3 regions of the Kitasatospora sp. NPDC004615 genome follow, and region 1 is predicted to be linked to each of the others. Evidence: riboswitches for the same ligand, from Rfam matches in the RefSeq annotation. Region 1 holds a riboswitch; each other region holds the start of a gene.
The links. Region 1 has a riboswitch for cyclic di-AMP ahead of ACFYS8_RS23355 (NlpC/P60 family protein). Riboswitches for the same ligand answer to the same signal wherever they lie in the genome.
Positions count from the first base shown of each region.

Region 2: another riboswitch for cyclic di-AMP. It lies ahead of ACFYS8_RS14750 (M23 family metallopeptidase); the one in region 1 lies ahead of ACFYS8_RS23355 (NlpC/P60 family protein).
Region 3: another riboswitch for cyclic di-AMP. It lies ahead of ACFYS8_RS09290 (transglycosylase family protein); the one in region 1 lies ahead of ACFYS8_RS23355 (NlpC/P60 family protein).

Region 1 covers NZ_JBIALQ010000006.1:486,583-493,694, reverse strand. The annotation lists gene ACFYS8_RS23370 (carbohydrate kinase family protein) at 1-54, shown strand, start outside; gene ACFYS8_RS23365 (hypothetical protein) at 57-1,211, opposite strand; gene ACFYS8_RS23360 (NlpC/P60 family protein) at 1,340-2,380, opposite strand; gene ACFYS8_RS23355 (NlpC/P60 family protein) at 2,593-3,663, opposite strand; cyclic di-AMP (ydaO/yuaA leader) riboswitch at 3,674-3,856, opposite strand; gene ACFYS8_RS23350 (NlpC/P60 family protein) at 4,193-5,227, opposite strand; gene ACFYS8_RS23345 (NYN domain-containing protein) at 5,411-6,715, opposite strand; gene ACFYS8_RS23340 (hypothetical protein) at 7,020-7,112, opposite strand, start outside.
Region 2 covers NZ_JBIALQ010000003.1:725,627-732,738, reverse strand. The annotation lists gene ACFYS8_RS14765 (GNAT family N-acetyltransferase) at 1-7, opposite strand, end outside; gene ACFYS8_RS14760 (hypothetical protein) at 58-870, shown strand; gene ACFYS8_RS14755 (DUF3995 domain-containing protein) at 987-1,493, shown strand; gene ACFYS8_RS14750 (M23 family metallopeptidase) at 1,503-2,270, opposite strand; cyclic di-AMP (ydaO/yuaA leader) riboswitch at 2,281-2,445, opposite strand; gene ACFYS8_RS14745 (YiaA/YiaB family inner membrane protein) at 2,662-2,952, shown strand; gene ACFYS8_RS14740 (alpha/beta fold hydrolase) at 3,074-3,904, shown strand; gene ACFYS8_RS14735 (TetR-like C-terminal domain-containing protein) at 3,904-4,482, shown strand; gene ACFYS8_RS14730 (hypothetical protein) at 4,514-4,696, shown strand; gene ACFYS8_RS14725 (hypothetical protein) at 4,863-5,087, shown strand; gene ACFYS8_RS14720 (sensor histidine kinase) at 5,276-6,535, shown strand; gene ACFYS8_RS14715 (roadblock/LC7 domain-containing protein) at 6,519-6,929, shown strand; gene ACFYS8_RS14710 (DUF742 domain-containing protein) at 6,953-7,112, shown strand, end outside.
Region 3 covers NZ_JBIALQ010000002.1:536,211-543,322, reverse strand. The annotation lists gene ACFYS8_RS09315 (JmjC domain-containing protein) at 1-76, shown strand, start outside; gene ACFYS8_RS09310 (JmjC domain-containing protein) at 153-1,028, shown strand; gene ACFYS8_RS09305 (MazG family protein) at 1,088-2,086, shown strand; gene ACFYS8_RS09300 (SDR family NAD(P)-dependent oxidoreductase) at 2,091-2,513, opposite strand; gene ACFYS8_RS09295 (cytochrome P450) at 2,669-3,928, shown strand; cyclic di-AMP (ydaO/yuaA leader) riboswitch at 4,190-4,370, shown strand; gene ACFYS8_RS09290 (transglycosylase family protein) at 4,374-5,042, shown strand; gene eno (phosphopyruvate hydratase) at 5,295-6,584, shown strand; gene ACFYS8_RS09280 (septum formation initiator family protein) at 6,736-7,112, shown strand, end outside.

The sequences.
Region 1 (7,112 bases):
ACCCACACCGCGTTCCTGGACGCGGCCGGCCTGGAGCGGGCACTGGCCGGCTGAGGTCAGTCCCGCAGGGTGGCCACCGCGGCCGTCCAGTCCTTGGTGAACTCGGCGACGCCGAGGCCGAGTTCCGCCCGGAAGGCGCGTTCCAGGCCGCCGGCGCCGTTCTGCCCGACGGCCCGGTAGAGCGCCACCAGCCGGTCCGGCCCGTACCGGTGGGCGATCAAGTCGCAGGCCAGCCAGGACAGTTCGTAGGCCTGCGAGATGCCGGCCGAGCCGGCGGTGAACGCGTCGTCGGTGGGCAGCCCGGTGGGCATCCGCCCGGCCCGGACGTCCTTGGCGAGTTCGGGGACGATCTGCCGGGTGGTCCGCCCGGTGCCCTGGTAGCCGGTGTAGTCGGCGACGCCCTCGGACAGCCACAGCGGGGTGCACGCTTTGGTGTCGGCCCGGGTGGCGACGTGGGTGGCCTCGTGGGTCACCACCACCCGGCGGCCGAGCTCGCTGAGCTGCCGGTACGCGTCGGGGTTGACCACGATCCGGTCCGCGGGGGTGTGCGTCGGCGCGCCGCCGACCGCCAGGGTGACTGCGGCTATCCCCTGGTACGCGTCCGCGGATACGTCCATCCGGCGGGCGAACTGCTGGACGGTGAGCGGCAGTTCGAGCAGCAGCCGGCCGGGCTTCCAGGGACCCCAGACGCCTTCGACGGTGGGCACCGCACGGTCGGCGAGGGCGGCCAGGTCGGCGAGTTCGCCGTCCTCGCCGAGGCCCAGCGCCAGGCTGTGCCGCCCGGTCGCGGTCCGGACGGTGCCCAGGTCCCAGGGCGCCACCGCGCCGGTGGGCACCTCCCGGAGCACCCGCCAGCCGGCCGGCTCGCGCTGCAGGTCGATCTGCCGTTCCAGCAGCGCCGGGTAGTCGTCCACGCCGGAGATCCGGTAGCCGAGTTCGGCGCCGACGGTCAACCGTTCGGCGCCGGGCGCGGGTTCGGTGAAGGTGGTCAGCCGCAGCGTGTACTCGGTGAACCGGATCGCGGCGGTGCGGGTGAGCAGGTCCCGGTCGGCCTCCTCGGCGCCCGCCGCCGTCGGCAGCCCGGCGGGGTCGCGCCGCAGGATCGCGCCCGCCCGCCGCGACAGCACCTGCGCGACGGCGTCCCGGGCCCCGGACGGCGCGCCCGGCCCGGGCGGGGCGGCGGCCGGTCCGGCGGGCCCGGCGGGGAGCACCCGGGGCAGCGAGAGCTGGGCCGCGCACCCGGCGGCGACCAGCAGTGCGGCCCGCCGGGACGGCGAAGCACCGGCCTGCCGCGGCGCCGGCGCCTGCGGCAGGTCGGTGACCAGGGGCTCGTGCTGGCTCAGACCCGCACCACCGAGTTGACCGGCATCGCGCTGACGCTCTCGTAGCGGACCCGGGCGCCGGGGTGCGGCGCGTGCACGACGACACCGCCGCCGGCGTACATGCCGACGTGGTGCCTGTCCTTGAAGAAGATCACCAGGTCTCCGGGCCGGGCTTCGGCGAGGCTCACCCGCCGGCCGGCCGAGGCCTGCCCCTGCGAGGTCCGCGGCAGGGTCACTCCGGCCTGCCGCCACGCCCAGTACATCAGACCGGAGCAGTCGAACGTGCTGGGCCCGGTGGATCCGTACACGTACGAGGAGCCGATCTTCGAGACGGCCGCGTTCAGCGCGGCGGCGGCGCGGTCGGACGCGGCGGGCTCGTTGCCGAGGTCGAAGCGGTCGGCGCCGCGGGCGGCCCGGGCGTCGTCGTCGTAGGCGAGCCGGTCGCGCTCGGCGGCGGTGAGGTCGCCGAGCAGCTGCCGGGCCCGGGCGAGGCGGGTGCGGACTTCGTCCTTGGCGGCGGCCAGGCGGTGCCGGGCCTGTTCCAGTTCGTCGAGTTTGGCCGCGGTCTCCTGACGGCGCTGGTCCAGCCGGCGTTGTCGTTCGCGCAGGTCGCGCAGGGTCTCGTTCTGCCGGGCGGTGGCCTGGCCGAGCGAGCGGGCGCCGGCCAGGTAGGACGCCGGGTCGTTGTCGAGCATCAGCCGCAGCGTGGGGTCGAGGCCCTGGGCGCGGTACTGGGCGGCGACCACCGCCCCGAGGTCGGCGCGCAGCCGGTTGAGGTCGTCCTGCCCGGCGGCGACCTGGGTCAGCAGGACGCCGGCCTCGCGCTGCAGCCGTTTCTGCTGTTCCTGGGCGGCGTTGTACTTCTCGGAGGCCTGCTCGGCCTCGTCGTACAGCTGGTCGACCTGCGCCTTGACGTCGGCGCGGTCCGGCGGGTCGGCCGGAGTGGCGGCGGCCGGGGCGACGCCGAGATGGATCACGCCCGTCGCGGCGGCGGTGAGCGCCAGGGCTCGGGCGAGGCGTTGGACGCCGGGCAGTGGGGGGCGACGGTGCACTGGCACGTGCGACGACTCCGTTCCTGCGCTCCGGCCTCCGCCGCCGCCCGCGGATCGGACGGCCGTCCGCACGGGGGGCCGGGGCAGAGGTTAGCGAGTCGGACGGATCCAGTCCAAACCCTGACAACTTCGAATATTCGACCGCGAATCGGACACCGGAACGAGAGCGGCCCGGCACCCCCTGTGCGGGGTGCCGGGCCGAAGGCTCCGCGCGGCCGTCAGATCCGGACGATCTTGGTGATCGGCATGACGGTCGCCGACTCGTAGCGGACCTGCGCGCCGGTGTGCGGGGCGTGCACGATCTGCCCGTTTCCGACGTACATGCCGACGTGGTGCTGGTCGCCGTAGTAGATGATCAGGTCACCCGGACGGGCGTTGGCGATGTTGGTGCCGATGCTGGTGCCGGCGCCCGCCTGGGCCTGCGAGGTGCGCGGGATGGAGACACCCGCCTGGGCGTACGCCCACTGCATCAGACCGGAGCAGTCGAAGGTGCTCGGGCCGGCCGCGCCGTAGGAGTACCAGCTGCCCAGCTTGGACAGCGCGGCGTTCATCGCGGCACCCGCGTAGCCGGCCGGTGCCTGCGCCGGCGGGGCGCCGAGGTCGGTGCGGGTGTTGTCGCGGGAGGCGCGCTCGGCCTGGGTGCGGGAGTCGCTGGCGGCCTTGGCCTCGGCCGCCGCGAGATCGTCGCGCTCCTTCTGGGTGAGCGTGTTGAGCAGCTCCTGCGCCTTGGCCAGCTTGGACTGGACGTCTTCCTTGTCGGCCTTGAGGGCCTTCGTGGTGGTGTCCAGTTCGGCGAGCTTCTGCGCGGCCTCCTCGCGCTGCCCGTCGAGCTTGGCCTGCTCGGCCTTGAAGCTCTTGAGCAGGTCGGCCTGGGTGGCGCCGACCGTGTTCAGCGTTCCGGCCTGCCCGAGGAAGCTGTCCGGGTTGCTGGAGAGCATCAGCTGCATGGTCTGCGGCATGCCGCCGTTGCGGTACTGCTCGGCGGCGATCGTCGCCAGGCTGTCCTGAACGGTGGTGACCTGCTCCTGCTGGCGGGCCAGCTGGTCCTGCAGTTGGGTGACCTGCTTCTGCAGGTTCTGCTGCTTCTCGACGGAGGCGTTGAGCGCCTCGGTCTTCACCTCGGCCTGCTCGTTGAGCTGGTCGACCTGCGCCTTGACCTGGTCCTTGGTGGGCGCCGGGTCGGCGTGCGCGCCGGTCTGGGCGGACAGCGCGACGGCGGTGGCGGCAGCGGCAGTGAGAATCGAGACCCGGGCACGGCCGACGGGCTTGGGACGGCGATGGGACGCCACGAAGGCGGACTCCTTCTTCCTCACACCGCCTACCGGGTGAGCTGACGGGTTCGGGCCGGAAGAGACGCCCTACAGCGCCTCACCGGCCGCTCTCGCGGCCGACCTGGCGCCGATTCACCCCGGGGGAACGTGGTTCCCCGGCTCCGTTCGACAGCAACCCCCACAGGGGTATCCCCGTCGGCGGATCTCGTTCTGACGATCCACCCGCTGCGTCACGGACTCGGCGGCGACCTCCGCCGTCGCCCCCCTTGGGCGATCGACTCTGCGGTGGTCGAACTATGACCCTAGTAACCGATCCGTGATCCGTTCAAATCCTTGTCGGAAAAAAATCTGAATCTGAGTCAATTTCGATTACGAAACTGACCGAACGTAAGGGATCCGTTGCGCAGTGCGTAGCATTTCCCGCCGTTCGCCAGGGAAACGCGACGCCCGGACGTGTTCGAGATCACAGCAGGATCTCGACCCGCCCGGGCGTGTCACGGCGTGTCAATTGTCGCCCTGGCGGGCGTATGTCCGGTTTGCCGGACTGTCAGACCCGACGGATGGTCGAGATCGGCATCGCGTCGACCTTCATGGTCTTCACCACGTCACCGGTGTGCGGCGCGTGCACCACCATGCCGTTGCCGATGTACATGCCGACGTGGTGCCGGTCGCCGTAGTAGACCACCAGGTCACCGGGCTGGGCGTTGTGCCAGTCGGTGCCGACGCTGGCGCCGTAGCTGCCCTGCGCCTGCGAGGTGCGCGGCAGCGACACGCCGGCCTGCGCGTACGCCCACACCATCAGGCCGGAGCAGTCGAAGGTGCTCGGGCCGGTCGCACCCCACACGTACGGCGCACCGCGCTTGTCGAGCGCCCGCTGCACCGCGACCCCGGCGTAGCCGGCGGCCTTCGGCAGGGTGGCCGGGTCGACCCGGTCGGCACTGCGCGAGGCGGCGCCGTCGCCGCGCACGATCGAGGCACGGTCGGCGGCGGAGAGCTGGTTGAGCAGGTTCTGCGCCTGCTCCAGCTTGGTCCTGACCTCGTTCTTGGCGTCGTTGAGCGCCTGGGTGGAGTTGTCCAGCTCCTTCAGGACGTCCGCCGCTTCCTGCTTCTGCTGGTTCAGCCGGCGCTGCTGGTCCTGCAGTGACTTCAGGGTCTCGGCCTGGGTGCTGGCCGCCTGGTCGAAGGAGGACGCCTTGTCCAGGTACTTGTCCGGGTCGGCGGAGAGCATCAGCTGCATCGACGGGTCGACGCCCGCGTGCCGGTACTGGTCGCCGGCCACCGCCGCGAGCCCGGAGGACAGCTCGTTCAGCTGGTCCTGGCTGCGGGCCAGCTGGTCCTGCAGCTGGTCGGCCTGCTTGCGGAGCTGGTCGGCCTGCTCCTTGGCGCCGTTGTACTTCTCGGCCGCCTGCTCCTGCTCCTCCATGAGCTTGTCGACCTGCGCCTTGACTTCGTCCTTGTTCGGCTGAGCCGGCGCGGCGTGCGCACTCACCTGGGCCGACAGGGCGACCGCGGTCGCGGCGGCAGCGGTGAGCACGGTCACCCGGGCGCGACTCGGCTGCTTGGGACGGCGGTGGGAGGCCAAGGCGGTGCTCCTTCTTCCTCTGGACTCACCCGTTAGAGCGATAGTCCGGAATATAGGTTTGACGCCAGACCCTAGTGAAGTCCCTGCCTCCGCGTCCACTCCCGGGGGGCTCCCGGATTCACTTCTCCGCCCCTCTTCACCACACCGACACACTCCGGACGCCCCAACACCGCTGAGCGCCCGTCAACTGCGCGACAGGCGGTTCAGCAGCAGAACCGAGGCCACCGGGCGGGCGCCGGCCTTGCGCACCCCGTCCGCGACCTCCTTGTCGGCGGACACCACCACCACCGGCCGGCCCTGCGGCTCGGCCCGCACCAGGCGGCGGATCAGCTCGTCCGCGGTCTCCCCGGTCCGGCTGAACCGGACCCGGACGCCACGCGGCGGGGCCATGATCACCGGCACGTCCAGGTCCTGGCCGTCGAACACGCAGGTCACCTCGGCCTGGGTCCGCTGGGCCAGCATCGCCAGACCGCCCAGCAGCCTCAACCGCTGCTGCTCCAGCGGCAGTTGCGGGTAGCCGGTCTTGGTCACGTTGTAGCCGTCCACCACCAGGTGGACCTGCGGGATGGCCAGCAGCTGGTCCAGCAGCGCCGGGTCGTCCTCGGCCAGCCCGCGTCGGGCCACGTCGTGCGGCGAGGCCGAACCGGGCTCCACCGCCTCCACCAGGTCGGCCGGGCGCAGCGCCGTCACCGGCAGCGCCAGCTCCCGCTGCAGGCCCTGCGCGGACTGCAGCACGGTGTCCAGCAGCAGCCGCAGCCGCATGTCCTCGACGCTGCGGCCCTCCCGGGCGGTGCGCCGGCCGGTCTCCACGGCCGCCTCCAGTTCGGCGACCCGGTGCCGCAGCCGGCGGGCCTCGATCTCGGCGGCGCCGCGCTCGGCGGCGGCGGCGGCCCGGGCGGCCTCCAGTTCGGCGGCCAGTCGGCGGCTCTCGGCCTGCGCGCGGCGGGTGTCGGCCTCCAGCGAGCGGACCTTCTTGCGCAGCGAGTCCGCCTCCCGGCGTACCCCTTCGGACTCGGCGCGGTGGCGCTCCAGTTCGGCGCGGGCGGTGGTGCGGGCCTCGGCCAGCTCCTCGTGGAGCTTCTCGGCCAGCCGGGCGGCCTCGGCGGCGACGCCCTCGGCGTCGACCCGTTCGGCCTGTTCGCCGGCCTCCTCGACCAGCCGGGCCCAGCCGGTGGGCCGCACCAGGTAGGCGGCGGCGGCCACGTCCATCGGGTCGGCGGCGGCCGGCACGGTGCCCGCCTCCAGGGCACGCACCAGGTCCGGCTGGCCGAGCCGCAGCCGCTCGGCTATCCGCACCCGGAACGCGGGGTCGGACTCCAGCGCGGCGGCCAGCGCGGTGGCCGCGTACTTGGCCCGCCGGGCGGCGGTGAACTTGGCGTACGGGCGCAGCGCGGCGGGCAGTTCGCCGGCGGCGATGCCGCCGAGCGCGTCGGAGGCGATGCCCACCACCCGGCGGCGCACTCCCTCGGGCAGCGCCCGGCCGGCCATGTCGCCGCCGGCCTCGGTGACCGAACCGGCCTCGGTGACCGACCCTGCCTCGACCGGGCCGATTTCCTCATGGACCGGAGCGTGCGCGGTCCCGTCCGTGCCCGCGGGCGCGTTCGCTGCCTCCGCCACTGTTCTCGGCTCCGATCCTGATCCGGGCGGGCCCCGGCGGGTGCCGGGGGCGTTGGTGTCCGCCGCTGCTTGCAATTGTCCCGTCTACCGTGCCGCACCGACAGCACCCCGCCGACGAGTCCGCCCCGCGCCCCGGTCCGGGGCGCGGACGGGGACGCGGGGCGGTGGAAGCGTGTCAGCCCTGCGCGGGGCCGCCGTCCTCGGGCTCCTCGGCGCCCGGGCGGGCGACCAGCTCGACCTGGTCCACGGCGTTGCACCAGCGGCAGCG
Region 2 (7,112 bases), on a different contig from region 1:
TCTGCATGGGACTCGACCCTACCGGTCGGCCCCGCGCGGACCGGTTAACGTACCGGGGTGGACGACGAAGACCTGCACCTGCTCCCCCGTACCCGTGCCGCCGACCTGCTGGACTGGGCGGCCGAGGAGGGCTTGGAGGCGGTACCCGAACCGGCGGTGCGGACCGTACTGACCCTGCTGGAGCTGGGCGGAGCCCGGCTGCATGACGGTTTCCCGGAGCTGTCCTCGCCGGTGCTGGAGCACCTGCTGTACGAGCAGCTGCACCTGTACGTCCAGCCGGACGGCGACGCCTGGGCGTACCCGGCGGCGGTGCGGCTGCTGATCGAACGTCAGCGGGCGGCGCGGCGGCTGAACGCCAAGCGGCTGGAGAAGCTGCGCGAGGAGGCCGACTGGCAGGGCCAGGTGCTGGTGGACTCGCTGCTGCGCCGGTCCGACCTGCTGACCTGGCCGCGCCTGTACACGCTGCTGCTGCGCGCGGACGGCGTGCCGGTGGACGACCTCGACCAGGTGCGGGGCTGGCTGGAGGACTTCCGGGCGCTGGACGTCGAGGAGCGCTTCGCCGCGTACGAGCGGGTGCCGGGGGTGGATCCGGACGGCGGCTGGGGTCCGGAGCGGGCGCTGCTGGTCGGGGTGTCCACGGACGGGGCGCGCCGGCTGCTGGAGCACGGCCTGATGCGGCGCAGCTACCGCAACCTGGCCGAGCTGAACGCCCGGGGCCTGCCGATGCCGGACGAGCTCTCCGGGGAGTTCGAGGACTTCGAGGAGGCGGTGGCGCAGGCCGCGATCGACCTGTGCGGCGAGTGGACGGTGCCCGGGCTGGCCCGGCTGCTGCTGGAGGAGTACCCGGAGCTGGCCCCCGAGGTGTACTGAGGGTTGTGGCTCGCCGGGGTCCACCGATCGGAGGACCCCGGAATCGTCCTGATGAGCCATCGGTCCTGGCCGTCCGGACGATCCGCGGGGCGGGGCCGCCGGGCCAGGGTGGAGCCATGGACATCGTGACTCCGGCCGGCGCCACCTCCGTCGGCCTGCGCCCGCCGTTCCGTCGGATCGCCGCGCAGGCCGCCGCGCTCTGGTCGGCCGTCTTCGCCCTGGTGCACCTGTACTGGCTGCTGGGCGGCCGGGCCGGTCTGCCGGGCGGGCTGTCGGTGCTGGACAACACGCCGCTGCTGGTGATCGACATCATCGCGGTACCGCTGTGCGCGGTGGCCGCGGCGCTGGCCCTGGCGCTGATACGGCCGTGGGGCGAGCGGCTGCCGGCCCGCGGGCTGCTGTGGGCGGCCCGGGGCACGGCGGTGCTGCTGATCGTGCACGCCGCGCCCTCCGTGCCGGACTGGCTGGCGCTGGCGGCGGGTCACCGCTCGGTGGCGGAGCTGGACGCGATGGCCCGCTTCGCGACCGTGCTGTACGAGCCGTTCTTCCTGGCCGGCGGGCTGCTGTTCGGCTGCGCGGTGTTCGGCCGTCGGCTCCTGCCCGAGCGCGGCGGCCGTCGATGAGCGGAAGAACTACGGCTGCAGGCCGCGCTGCTGGAGCCAGGGCAGCGGGTCGATCGGGGCGCCGCCGCCGGGGCGGACCTCCAGGTGCAGGTGCGGGCCGGTGACGTTGCCGGTGGCGCCGACCGCGCCGAGCACGGTGCCGGGGGCGACCTGGCCGGAGGCGGTGGCGATCCGGGAGAGGTGGCAGTACCAGAGTTCGGTGCCGTCGGGCAGGGTCTGGATGACCCGGTAGCCGTAGGGGCCGGACCAGCCCGCCGAGGTGACGGTGCCTCCGGCGACGGCGGCGACGGGGGTGCCGGTGCGGGCGGCGAAGTCCAGGCCGGTGTGCAGGTGCGCCCAGTGCGCGCCGGACTGGGCGAAGTGCGCGGTCAGCTGGTAGCCGGCCACCGGCAGGGTGTGCGCGGCCTGTTCGGCCTCGGCCTGCTGGGCGGCCCGCTTGGCCTCGGCCTCCTGCGCGGCGGCCAGCCGGGCGGATTCGTCGGCGGCGGTGCGCTGGCCGTCGGCCTGCTGCTGGATGCGCGCGGCGAGGGCGAGCCCGGGGTCGCCGGCGAGGAGGCCGTCGGAGGCTTCGTCCGCGGCGGTGACGGGCACCGGGGCGGCGGCCTGCGCGGGGGCGGCGCCGAGTGCGGTGGCGCCGAGCGCGGCGGTCATCGCGGTGACGCCCAGCAGGGGCGCGCCGGCGCGGGACTGACGGGGCAGCCGGTGCCGGGCGGCTTCCGGCTCGACCGGGTGGTCGAGCAACTGGGTGCCGGTGCTCTCGGTGTAGGTCGACGCCACGGGGGCGTGCTCCTTCCTTCCCTGCCGCCGACCGGGTTAGCTGACGGGTTCGGAGGTGGAAGGTCTCCTACGGTCGGGCCCAGGGCCGTCCCGATTCACCCCGGTGGAAACGTGGTTCCCCGGCTCCTGGGACGCCCCGAAGGGTGTGCCCAAGTGGATTAGGCGTGGCGCACGGTGCCGCATGGTTACGGCGTTGCCGACCGCGCTGCGTTATCAAACGTTAATCCTATGGACCCCATGATTCCAAGCCGCTACCACGAGACAGCGAAGATTTCCTGACGCCCTATGGGTGATTTGTGACGGTTCACCAGGGCCAACCTGACGGATTGTGACCGAGTGGTTGAGTATCCGTACTCACGCCACGCCTCCGGGCCGGCGCGACCCTGATGCCATGACCGCAACCGTGCCGCACCGGACCACCGCCGCCTACTTCGCCCAGGCCGCCGTCTCCTTCGGACTGGCCACCGCCGCGCTCTCGCTCGGGATCGCCTACCTGCCGGTGAGCGCCTGGATGCGCGCCTTCCTCGCCGTCGGGCTGCTGTACGAGATCACTTCCGCGTTCACGCTGGCCAAGGTGATCCGGGACCGCCAGGACGAGGGCGCGATCACCAGCCGGGTGGACCAGGCCCGGCTGGACAAGCTGCTCGCCGAGCACGACCCGTTCAAGGTGGAGGGGATCTGACCGATCCGGCTGGCCTCCACGGCTTGACGGCTAAGGCTATTAGCCTTAGCTTTATGGCTATCGGCAGTCGGCCGGGCCTCCAGCGCCCGGCGCACCGCAACGCCCGCCCAGGAGGCCCGCGATGAACAGCACCCTCGGCACCACCCGGTACGTCGACGTCCCCGGCGGCCGGATCGCCTACGACGACACCCCCGGCACCGGCGTCCCGGTCGTCCTGCTGCCCGGCATGCTCGACAAGCGCGCCACCTACCGGCACCTCGCACCGCTGCTGACCGCCGCCGGGCACCGGGTGATCACCATGGACCTGCGCGGCCTCGGCGAGTCCTCCACCGGGTTCACCGACTACTCCCCCGCCGCGATCGCCGACGACCTGGTCGCCCTGCTCGACCACCTCGACCTGCGCGGCGCCGTCCTGGCCGGCAACTCCTACACCGGCGCCACCGTGGTCCGCGCGGCCGAGCTCGCCCCCGGGCGGACCGCCGGGGTGGTGCTGATCGACGCCTTCATCGAGAACCTCCCGCTGAACGCCTTCCAGAAGGCCCTGTTCGGCCTGGCCGCCCCGCTGGTCACCGCGTTCCCCGGCCTGTGGAGCTCGATGCAGAAGTTCTACTACCCGACCGCGCGGCCCGCCGACTTCGACGCCTACCGGGCCGGCCTCGCCGAGATGCTGCGCGAGCCCGCCCGGAAGGCCGCGCTGCGCGGCTACCTCACGGGGGACTCCGCGCCGGTCGGCTGGTGCGAGGCCGTCGACGTGCCCGCGCTGGTGCTGATGGGCAGCAAGGACCCCGACTTCCCGAACCCCGAGCTGATCGCCGACCGGCAGGCCGCCGCGCTGCGCGGCCGTAAGGTGATGATCGAGAACGGCGGCCACTACCCGATGGCCGGCTACCCCCAGGCCGTCGCCGACGCCCTGCTCCCTTTCCTGAACGAGCTGAACGAGGTCGCCCGCTGATGGCCCGCGCCGGACTCTCCCCCACCACGGTGGTGGACCACGCCCTCGGCCTGATCGACGCCCAGGGCGCCGAGACGCTCACCCTGGCCGCCGTCGCCGCCAAGGCGGGGGTCGCCACCCCGTCGCTGTACAAGCACGTCCCCGGGGGCCTTGCCGAGCTGCGCCGCCTGGTCGCCGTCCGCACCCTCGACGACCTGACCGACCACCTGGCCGCCGCCGTCCTCGGCCACTCCCGCGACGAGGCGGTCGCCGCCCTGCTCGCCGCGTACGCCGGGTACGCCACCCGGTTCCCCCGTCGCTACGCCGCGCTGCCGCAGGCGCCCGAGCCCGACCCGGAGCTCATGGCGGCGGGCGAACGGCTGGTGAACGTGCTGTTCGCCGTCCTGCGCGGGTACGGCCTGGAGGGCTCCGAGGCGGTGCACGCCGCACGCACCCTGCGGGCCATGGCCCACGGGTACGCCTCGTTGACCACGGCGGGGGCGTTCCAGCTCGCCGAGGGGCCGGACGTGACGCTGGAGCGGCTGACCGGCGTGCTGGTCGACGGCCTCGGCCACTGGCCGGGCGGACGCGGCGCGTGACCTGACGGGGGCCTGGCGCGTTCTACCCGATATGAAGAAGCGCAGCCTGCTCGCATTTGCCTCGCTCGCCGTCGGCGTGGTCGCCTCGCTCACCGCGCCCAGCGCGCACGCCGGCCCCGAGCACACGGGCGGCACCACCCCGCACACCGACACCCTCTCCGCCCCGGACCGGCCGATCGCCGAGGAGGTCCAGGAGGACGGTTCACCGGCCTGACGGCGCCTCCCGCCTGCGCGTGGGCCCCCGCGCGCCCCTCCACACCATTTCGCAACCGGTTCCCCACGGATCCGACACCAATGGTGCGTAACACTGTCCTTCAGTCGGGAAGTCATACCGCGTGAAGACCTTCACGGGTGACCGACAAGCACGGAGGACAGCACACATGCCGCAGGTGACTCAGCGCATCGAGCACGGCACGGGACTGATCCCCGCCCCCCGCGCCACCTCTGACGGGTCGGCGGCCGGGACGCGGTCCGACGCGCTGCCGCAGCCGGAGGGCTGGGGCGCGACGCTCGCCCGCTGCTTCGCGGTGGCCCGGTCGCTGCGCTCGCTGCGGCCGGTGACGGCGAAGGATCCGCAGCCGTACGGCGAGGTGGACGGCCAGTAGCGGAGGCCCGCACTAAATGTGACGGAGCGTGAGCTCCGGCCCGGCCGTCCGGCGTTACCGACGGTCCACCGGGACGCCACCTGACGGACGTCCGACGCTGCCGGTTCTGTCCGACATTGACGCGTTCTGAACAGCGATGCTTCGATCAGTTCATACGCCAGTAGGAAGTCCGCCCTAGAATTCGGCGGGTGACGACCACTCAATGGTGCTTGGCAGCAGCCGCATTGCTCGCTCTTCTCGCTCTCGCGGCCTCCGCTCGGTCCCGCGCCGTCACCCGAAACCTGCGCGGCCGGCTGGCCGCCACCGAGGACGAACTCGCCGCCACCCGCGACCGGCTGGCCGCCGAACTGGCGGACCGTCAGGCGGGTGCCGAGACGGCGCTGCGCGAGCAGGAGATGAACGCGGCCACCCGCCGCGCCTTCCTCAGCGTGGCCCGCCGCATCCTGGTGATGGCACACGACCAGCAGGCCGGACTGGACGAGATGGAGCGCACCCACGACGACCCGGTGCTGCTCGAAGGACTGCTGCGCGCCGACCACGCGGCCGCCCAGCAGGCCCGGCTCGCCCAGACCCTGGCAGTACTGTGCGGCTCCCGCGCGGGTCGCCACTGGCCGGAGCCGGTCTCGCTGGAGGACGTGGTGCGCGGCGCCCAGTCGCGCATCCTGCCGTTCCAGCGGGTGGTGGTGCACAGCCGGGTCGACACCGCCGTGCTCGGTGCCGCCGCGGAGGCGCTGATCCACGCGGTGGCCGAACTGCTGGACAACGCGACCCGCTACTCGCCGCCCAGCTCCCAGGTCTACGTCACGCTGATGCCGGTCCACAACGGCGCGGTGATCGAGATCGACGACTGCGGCGTCGGCATGACCGAGGTGACGGTGGCCAAGGCGGGCGCGGCACTGTCCGGCGGCGGCTCGCTGGAGGTGTCGCGGATCGGCGAGGTCCCGCAGCTGGGCCTGGCCGCGGTCGGCCGGCTCGCCGAGCAGTACGGCTTCCGGGTCACCATCAACTCCGCGCCCTCGCCGTACGGCGGTGTGCGGGTGGTGGTGCTGCTGCCGTCCGCGCTGCTCACCGATCCGCTGTCGGTGCCCGCGAGCAGCATCCCTCGCACCGAACCGGCGGCGGCCGCGCTGCCGGCCCGTCGCCCGGCCGTCGTCGCGGACGACGACCGGCCGTCCGTTCCCACGCAGGGCGGCACCCTGCCGCGGCGGGTCAACCGCCGTGGCAGCGCCCCGCAGCAGCAGACCGGGTCCCGGGCCGAGGAGCAGCCCGCGCCGCCGCCGCGCTGTGCGCGCGAGGCGCAGACATTCATGTCGATGTTCCAGGCCGGGACCGCCAGCGGCCGTTCCGCCGCACAGCAGGACCGGCGGCCCGAGCAGGACCGCCACGACGAATTCCCCGCCCCCCAACTTCCCCAGCGCTCGGGAGACTCCCATGACTACAACCCCTGATCTCGGCTGGCTGCTGACCGACATCGTCGCCGTCCCAGAGGTCCAGCACGCCGTCGTGGTGTCCAACGACGGCCTGGAGATGGGCCGCAGCCCGAAGATCGGCCGGGACGACGCCGAGCGGCTGGCCGCCGCCTGCTCCGGACTGCAGTCGCTGTCCCGGGGCGTGGCGCAGGGCTTCGGCGACGGGCCGACCCGGCAGATCATCATCGAGTTCGGCGGTGGTTACCTGTTCGTGGTCGCCGCCGGCGCCGGGACCCACCTCGCGGTGCTGGCCTCCGAGTCGGTGGACGCCGGCCTGGTGGCCTACCAGATGCAGACGCTGGTCGAGCGGATCGGCAGCCACCTGACCGCCGCACCGCGGCAGGAGCACGCCACCGCCGGGGACCTGCGGTGAGGCGGGGGCCGGTTCGGCCTTACGTGATCACCGGTGGCCGCAGCCGGGCCAGCCGCAACGTGCTGGAGTTCGAGAGCCTGGTGCGGACCCTGCCGGGGGCCGCGGTCGACCGTACGGCCTTGAACCGCGAACAGCAGGCGATCCTCGGGCTCTGCCGGGAACTGCTGTCGATAGCCGAGGTGG
Region 3 (7,112 bases), on a different contig from region 1:
GCTGGCCACCGCCGACCCGGCCGAGCTGGTGTCCGCCGCCCGCCGCGTCGCGTACAGCAACCGTCCCACCGCCTGAACCCACCGCCTGACCCTCCCCGAACACACCCCCCGAACACACCGCCCGAGCAGCCCGCACCAGAGGAGACCCGACCATGACCGAGACCTGGCTGAGCCGCTTCGTCGCGGACGAGGAGCAGTTCCGTACCCAGCTGTGGCGCACCGCCCCGGCCGTGCTGCGCCCCGAGCGCCCGCCGGTGGACGTGCTGCCCGCCGCCGAACTCGACCGGCTGCTCGACCACGGCCTGCTGAAGGTGCCGTACCTGGGCCTGGTGCAGCGCGACGCCCACCTGCCCGTCGAGCGGTTCTGCCCGCCGCGGGTGGTGCTCGGCGAGGTGGTCGGGGGGTACGCCGACGGCGCGGCGGTGCGGGCGCTGATCCGGGACGAGCAGGCGACGCTGCTGCTGCGCTACGTCGACCAGTGGCACGACGGGGTGCGCGAGCTGGCCCGCGGTCTGGCCGCCGAGATCGGCCGGCAGGTCGAGGCGTTCTACTTCCTGACCCCGCCCGGCACCCAGGGCCGCCCGGTGCACCGCGACGACGCGGACGTGCTGGTGGTGCAGATCTCCGGGGCCAAGCGCTGGTGGGTGCACGGCGGGCCCGCCGACGGCAACTGGGTGCCGGAGCGGGAGGACGGCGACCCGGGCGAGGTGCTGCTGGAGACCGTCCTGCAGCCGGGCGAGGTGCTGTACGTGCCGCGTGGCTTCGCCCACCGTGCCCGCGCCGAGGACGGCGCGCCCTCCACGCACCTGTCGCTGACGATCCGCGAGGCGGCCAGCGCCAACCTGTACACCGTCGCGCAGAGCCTGCTCGCCGACAGCCTCCCCTTGGCGGGGCGCCCGCTGGACGACGCCGCGCTCACCGAGGCGGCCGCCGCGCTGATCGAGCACGCCGGTTCGCTGCTGGCCGAGCTGACGCCCGCCGACCTGCTGTCCGTCACCCGACAGCTGATGCTGCAACCCGCGGCGTGACCGTCCGCGCAGGAAAACCGCTGGTCCGCCCCGCACGCGGTCGTTGTAGGTTCGGTGGCGTGGACACTCCGAAGCTGATCCTGCTCACCACCACCCACCGCGTCGCCCCGGGCCTGCTCGGCTGGCCGGCCTGGGAGGCCCTCCGTTCGGCGCCCGTGGTGCTGGCCGGCGTCGCTGACCACCCGCAGCTGCCCGCGCTGCGCGCCGCCGGCGTCGAGCCCCGGCTGATCGAACGGGGCTCCGCCCCGGCGCTGGCCCGGCAGTTGCTCGCGCTGGCCCCCGCGGTGTGGCTGGAGAGCCCGGACGGCGACCCGGGGCTGACCGACGCGCTGGCCCGGATCGCGGTGGAAGAGGCCGGCGAGCACCCGGAGATCGAGGTGCTGCCGGGCTCGTACGACCTGCCGGGCGCCCGGCTGCTGGACCTGGTCTCGGTGATGGACCGCCTGCGCTCGCCCGGCGGCTGCCCGTGGGACGCCGAGCAGACCCACCGGAGCCTGGTGAAGTACCTGGTCGAGGAGGCCTTCGAACTGGTCGAGGCGATCGAGGAGGATGACCGTCCGACCCTCCGCGAGGAACTCGGCGACGTGCTGCTCCAGGTGTTCTTCCACTCCCGGATCGCCGAGGAGGACGCCGAGGACCCGTTCTCCATCGACGACGTGGCGGGCGACATCGTCGAGAAGCTGATGTATCGCCACCCGCACGTGTTCGCCGACGTCAGCGTCCGGGACTCCGCCGAGACGGAGGCCAACTGGGAGCAGCTGAAGGCCGCGGAGAAGCAGCGCGAATCGGTGCTGGACGGCGTCCCGGCGGGCCTGCCCGCGCTGGCGTACGCGGCGAAACTGGTCTCCCGGGTGCGCCGGGCGCGGTTCACCGGAGTGCCGGACGCGCCGTACGAACTGCCCGCCGAACTCACTGCCGAGACGGCGGGGGAGCTGCTGCTGGCGGTCGCGCAGCGCGGCTACGACCAGGGCGTGGACGTGGACGCCGCACTGCGGGCGGCGGCCCGGCGCTACCGCCGGGCGGTACGGGCCGCCGAGGGACTGTCCGAGGACGACTGACGGGTCAGCTCGCCAGCGGGACGTCCGAGACCGGGCGGCGGCGCTGGGCCGGCACGACCTCGCCGATCGCCTCGCCGACCAGGGCCAGCACCTCGGCCAGCGGGTCGAGGTGGCCCGACAGTTCGGCGAGCTGGACGACCCGCTCGCCGTCCGGGCCGGCGACCGCGAACAGGTCGATCGGCCCGAGGTGCTTGGCGGCGGTGTCGACCAGCGCGGCGATGTCCGCCGGGTGGTGGACGTCACCGGACACCCCGACCACCGGGCAGCCGGGACGGTCGAGTTCGGCGGCCAGGTCCTCGGCGACACCGGGGCGAAGATCGGCGATGAGCAGGCCGGCGGCGCCGGCGGCGGAGAACCGGCGGGCCAGGTCGGCCCCCTCGCCTCCGTCGAGCACCGCGATGACCACCACTGCACCGGCTACTCGCATGGCCTGCTCCCCTTTCAGAGCGAACCGCGGGCGGTCCGCACGCCGCCCACTGTGGTTCTTGCGGAGGATCGTAGGCTCGCCCCGACTCTCCGCAACAGCAATTACCCGCCAGGTGACCAGACTCACGCGACGGCGGTTCCAGATACGGTCAAGACATGCCAGATCAGCCCCACACCGCCCACCCGCAACTCTTCACCTGGGAGTTCGCGGCCGATCCGTATCCGGCGTACGCCTGGCTGCGGGAGAACGCCCCGGTGCACCGCACCACGCTGCCGAGCGGGGTGGAGGCCTGGCTGGTCACCCGGTACGCGGACGCCCGGCAGGCGCTGGCCGACTCGCGGCTCTCCAAGAACCCGGCGCACCACAGCGAACAGGCGCACCGCACCGGCCGGGTGGGCATCCCGGGCGAGCGGCAGGCCGACCTGATGACCCACCTGCTGAACATCGACCCGCCGGACCACACCCGGCTGCGCCGCCTGGTGTCGAAGGCGTTCACGCCGCGCCGGGTCGCCGAGTTCGAACCGCGGGTGCAGCAGCTCACCGACCGCCTGATCGACTCCTTCGCGGAGCGCGGCGAGGTCGACCTGATCCACGAATTCGCCTTCCCGCTGCCGATCTACGCGATCTGCGACCTGCTCGGCGTCCCGCCCGAGGACCAGGACGACCTGCGCGACTGGGCCGGCATGATGCTGCGACACACAAAGCCGGGCCACACGGGCGGCAAGCGCGGGGGAGTGGGCCGCGCGGTCAAGCACATCCAGGGCTACCTGGCCGACCTGATCCACCGCAAGCGCGCCGACCTCGGCGACGACCTGATCTCCGGCCTGATCCGGGCCAGCGACCACGGCGAGCACCTGAGCGAGAACGAGGCCGCGGCGATGGCCTTCATCCTGCTGTTCGCCGGCTTCGAGACCACCATCAACCTGATCGGCAACGGCGTTTACGCGTTGCTGCGCAACCCGGATCAGCGCACCCTGCTCCAGGAGTCGCTGGCGCGCGGGGAGTCGGGCCTGCTGGAGACCGGCATCGAGGAACTCCTGCGCTACGACGGGCCGGTGGAGCTGGCGACCTGGCGGTTCGCCACCCGGCCGCTGAGCATCGGCGGGGTGGACATCCCGGCGGGCGACCCGGTGCTGGTGGTGCTGGCCGCGGCGGACCGCGACCCGGACCGGTTCTCCGACGAGAACACCCTGGACCTGGCCCGGACGGACAATCCGCACCTCGGTTTCGGACACGGCATCCACTACTGCATCGGTGCGCCGCTGGCCCGGCTCGAAGGGCAGCGCGCGATCGGCACACTGCTGACACGGCTGCCGGACCTCCAGTTGGCCGCCGATCCGGCCGAACTCCGTTGGCGGGGTGGGCTGATCATGCGCGGGCTGCGCGAACTCCCGGTCTCCTTCACGCCCCGCTGACCCGGTTTCGACCGCCGCCGCCCTGCCCTCGCCCCGCCCCCGCACGTCACCGTCCGTGGGCCCGGTGGGGGCGCGGGTGCGCCCCCACTTCGGGCGAATGCGGACATACATGGACGGTTTGTGCACGAGAAGTGAAGGTCCGTAATTTCGACGTGATACCGGTGATATGAGCTTGTGATTGCTCGTCAGCTCTGCTTACTCTCCGATTTGCCCGCAGCTGCGGGCCCCGAACGCGGCACGCCGAGTCCTGTCCGCCGCACCTTCGGGACACCGACCAGGATTCGGACAGGAGCGGGGGAACCAGGTGTGAACGCCGTACTCCCAACGGCTTGGGGTGAAGCCGCCGGGGAACGGACGCAACCGCGTCCGGACCTCCCGGCGGCCGGGCCAGCCTCCCGGTCCGAACCCGACAGCTCACCTCGTAGGCGTGCGGAGAGGAAGTCCCATGCTGTTCGCCGGTACTGGACGTCACCGCCGTAGCACCAAGGCCGAGAAGGTCGTCGCCGCCGCAGGCGTCGCCTCCGTGGGCCTGGCCCTGCCCCTGCTCTCCGCCACCGGAGCGGCAGCCGCACCCGCCGACACCTGGGACCGCGTGGCCCAGTGCGAGAGCGGCGGGGACTGGGGCATCAACACCGGAAACGGGTACTACGGCGGCCTGCAGTTCTCCTCCTCCACCTGGCGCGCCTACGGCGGCGGCGACTACGCCGCCCGCGCCGACCAGGCCACCCGCTCCGAGCAGATCGCGGTGGCCGAGCGGGTGCTCGCCTCCCAGGGGCCCGGCGCCTGGCCGTCCTGCTCGATCAAGGCCGGTCTGTCCCGCGGCGGCGACAGCTCCGAGGACACCGCCTCCCGCTCGCAGCAGCGCGCGGCGGCGCCCGAGCAGAAGCAGACGAAGTCGCAGCAGCAGTCGAAGAGTTCGAAGCAGAGCGCCCCGGCCGACGGGCCGACGCAGTCCGGCACCGGGAACTACACCGTGCAGGAGGGCGACACGCTGTCCGGGATCGCCGCCGCGCGGAACGTGTCCGGCGGCTGGGAGCAGCTGTTCCGGGCGAACCGCGAACTGATCGGCGCCGACCCCGATGTGATCATGCCCGGCCAGGTGCTGGCGCTGTGACGGCGCGGTCCGGCCGGCTCCGGCCCGGCAGTGGTATAGACCCTTCGTCGGTCTGACGATTCGTCCGCTCCGGGCGTGCGCCCAGCAGTTCGCGCCGCCCGGAGCCCGCCGCCGACGGGCAAACAGGTGAACTACCCGTGAGTAGCCGGGTCACACGGTGAGACGGGGCCCGGCCGGGCGTGGCCGTGGGCATGTCTGCGGCTAGGCTCTGGGCGTAACGACCACACATCCGCTTCCGCTAGGAGATGCCTCGTGCCGTCCATTGATGTCGTCGTAGCCCGTGAGATCCTCGACTCCCGCGGCAACCCCACGGTCGAGGTCGAGGTCGGTCTCGACGATGGCAGCACCGGTCGTGCGGCTGTCCCGTCGGGTGCCTCCACCGGCGCCTTCGAGGCGCTGGAGCTCCGCGACGGCGACAAGAACCGCTACTTCGGCAAGGGCGTCGAGAAGGCCGTCCTCGCCGTCATCGAGCAGATCGGCCCGGAGCTGGTCGGCTACGACGCCACCGAGCAGCGTCTGATCGACCAGGCCATGCTCGACCTGGACGCCACCCCGGACAAGTCCTCGCTGGGCGCCAACGCCATCCTCGGTGTCTCGCTCGCCGTCGCGCACGCCGCCTCCGAGGCCAGCGACCTGCCGCTGTTCCGCTACCTGGGCGGCCCGAACGCGCACGTGCTGCCGGTCCCGATGATGAACATCCTCAACGGCGGCTCGCACGCGGACTCCAACGTCGACATCCAGGAGTTCATGATCGCCCCGATCGGCGCGGAGTCCTTCTCCGAGGCCGTCCGCTGGGGCGTCGAGGTCTACCACACCCTCAAGGGCGTGCTGAAGGAGCGCGGGCTGTCCACCGGCCTGGGCGACGAGGGCGGCTTCGCCCCGAACCTGGACTCCAACCGCGAGGCCCTGGACCTCATCACCGAGGCCATCAAGAAGGCCGGCTACACCCCGGGCAAGGACATCGCGCTCGCCCTGGACGTCGCCGCGTCCGAGTTCTACAAGGACGGCGCCTACCAGTTCGAGGGCAAGGCCCTGTCGGCCGCCGAGCTGGTCGAGTACTACGCCGAGCTGGTCGCCGCCTACCCGCTGGTCTCCATCGAGGACCCGCTGGACGAGTCCGACTGGGACGGCTGGAAGGCCATCACCGACAAGCTGGGCGACAAGGTCCAGCTGGTCGGCGACGACCTGTTCGTCACCAACCCGGAGCGCCTGCGCAAGGGCATCGAGACCGGCACCGCCAACGCGCTGCTGGTGAAGGTCAACCAGATCGGCTCGCTCACCGAGACCCTGGACGCCGTCGAGCTGGCCCAGCGCAACGGCTACCGCTGCATGATGTCGCACCGCTCCGGCGAGACCGAGGACGTCACCATCGCCGACCTCGCCGTCGCCACCAACTGCGGCCAGATCAAGACCGGCGCCCCGGCCCGCTCCGAGCGCGTCGCCAAGTACAACCAGCTGCTGCGCATCGAGGAGATCCTCGACGACGCCGCGGAGTACGCCGGCCGCGGCGCGTTCCCCCGGTTCCGCTCTGCGGACAAGTAAGCACAGCCGCTCTGCGGACAAGTAAGCACAGCCGCTCCGCGGACAAGTAAGCACAGCAAGGGCTGATCGCCGAGCCTGTTGTGACCGGTGCCCCGGCCTCCACCGCGTAGGGTGGGGCCGGGGCACCGGCATGCGCAGGAGGGGCGACCAGATGGCCAAGTGGAGAATTCCCGGACTGGCGGCGCGCCCGCGCTTCACCAGCCGGGCCACCGTGCTGGTCCTCGTCCTGTGCTCGCTGGTGGCGATACTCGCGTACCCGGCCCGGCAGTACATCGCGCAGCGCGGCGAGATCGCCGATCAGCGGGCCAAGGCCGATCACGCCCGCCAGCAGGTCGACGAACTGCGTCGGGCCAAGGCCCGCTGGCAGGACCCGGAGTTCGTCAAGGCCCAGGCCCGGGAGCGGCTGCACTACGCGCTGCCGGGCGAGACCCCGTTCGTGTCGGTCGCGCCGCCGCCCGCGCAGGGCGAGAAGCAGTCCGCCTCGGACGGCGCCGGCCGGACCAAGGCCGCCCGTCCCTGGTACTCCGG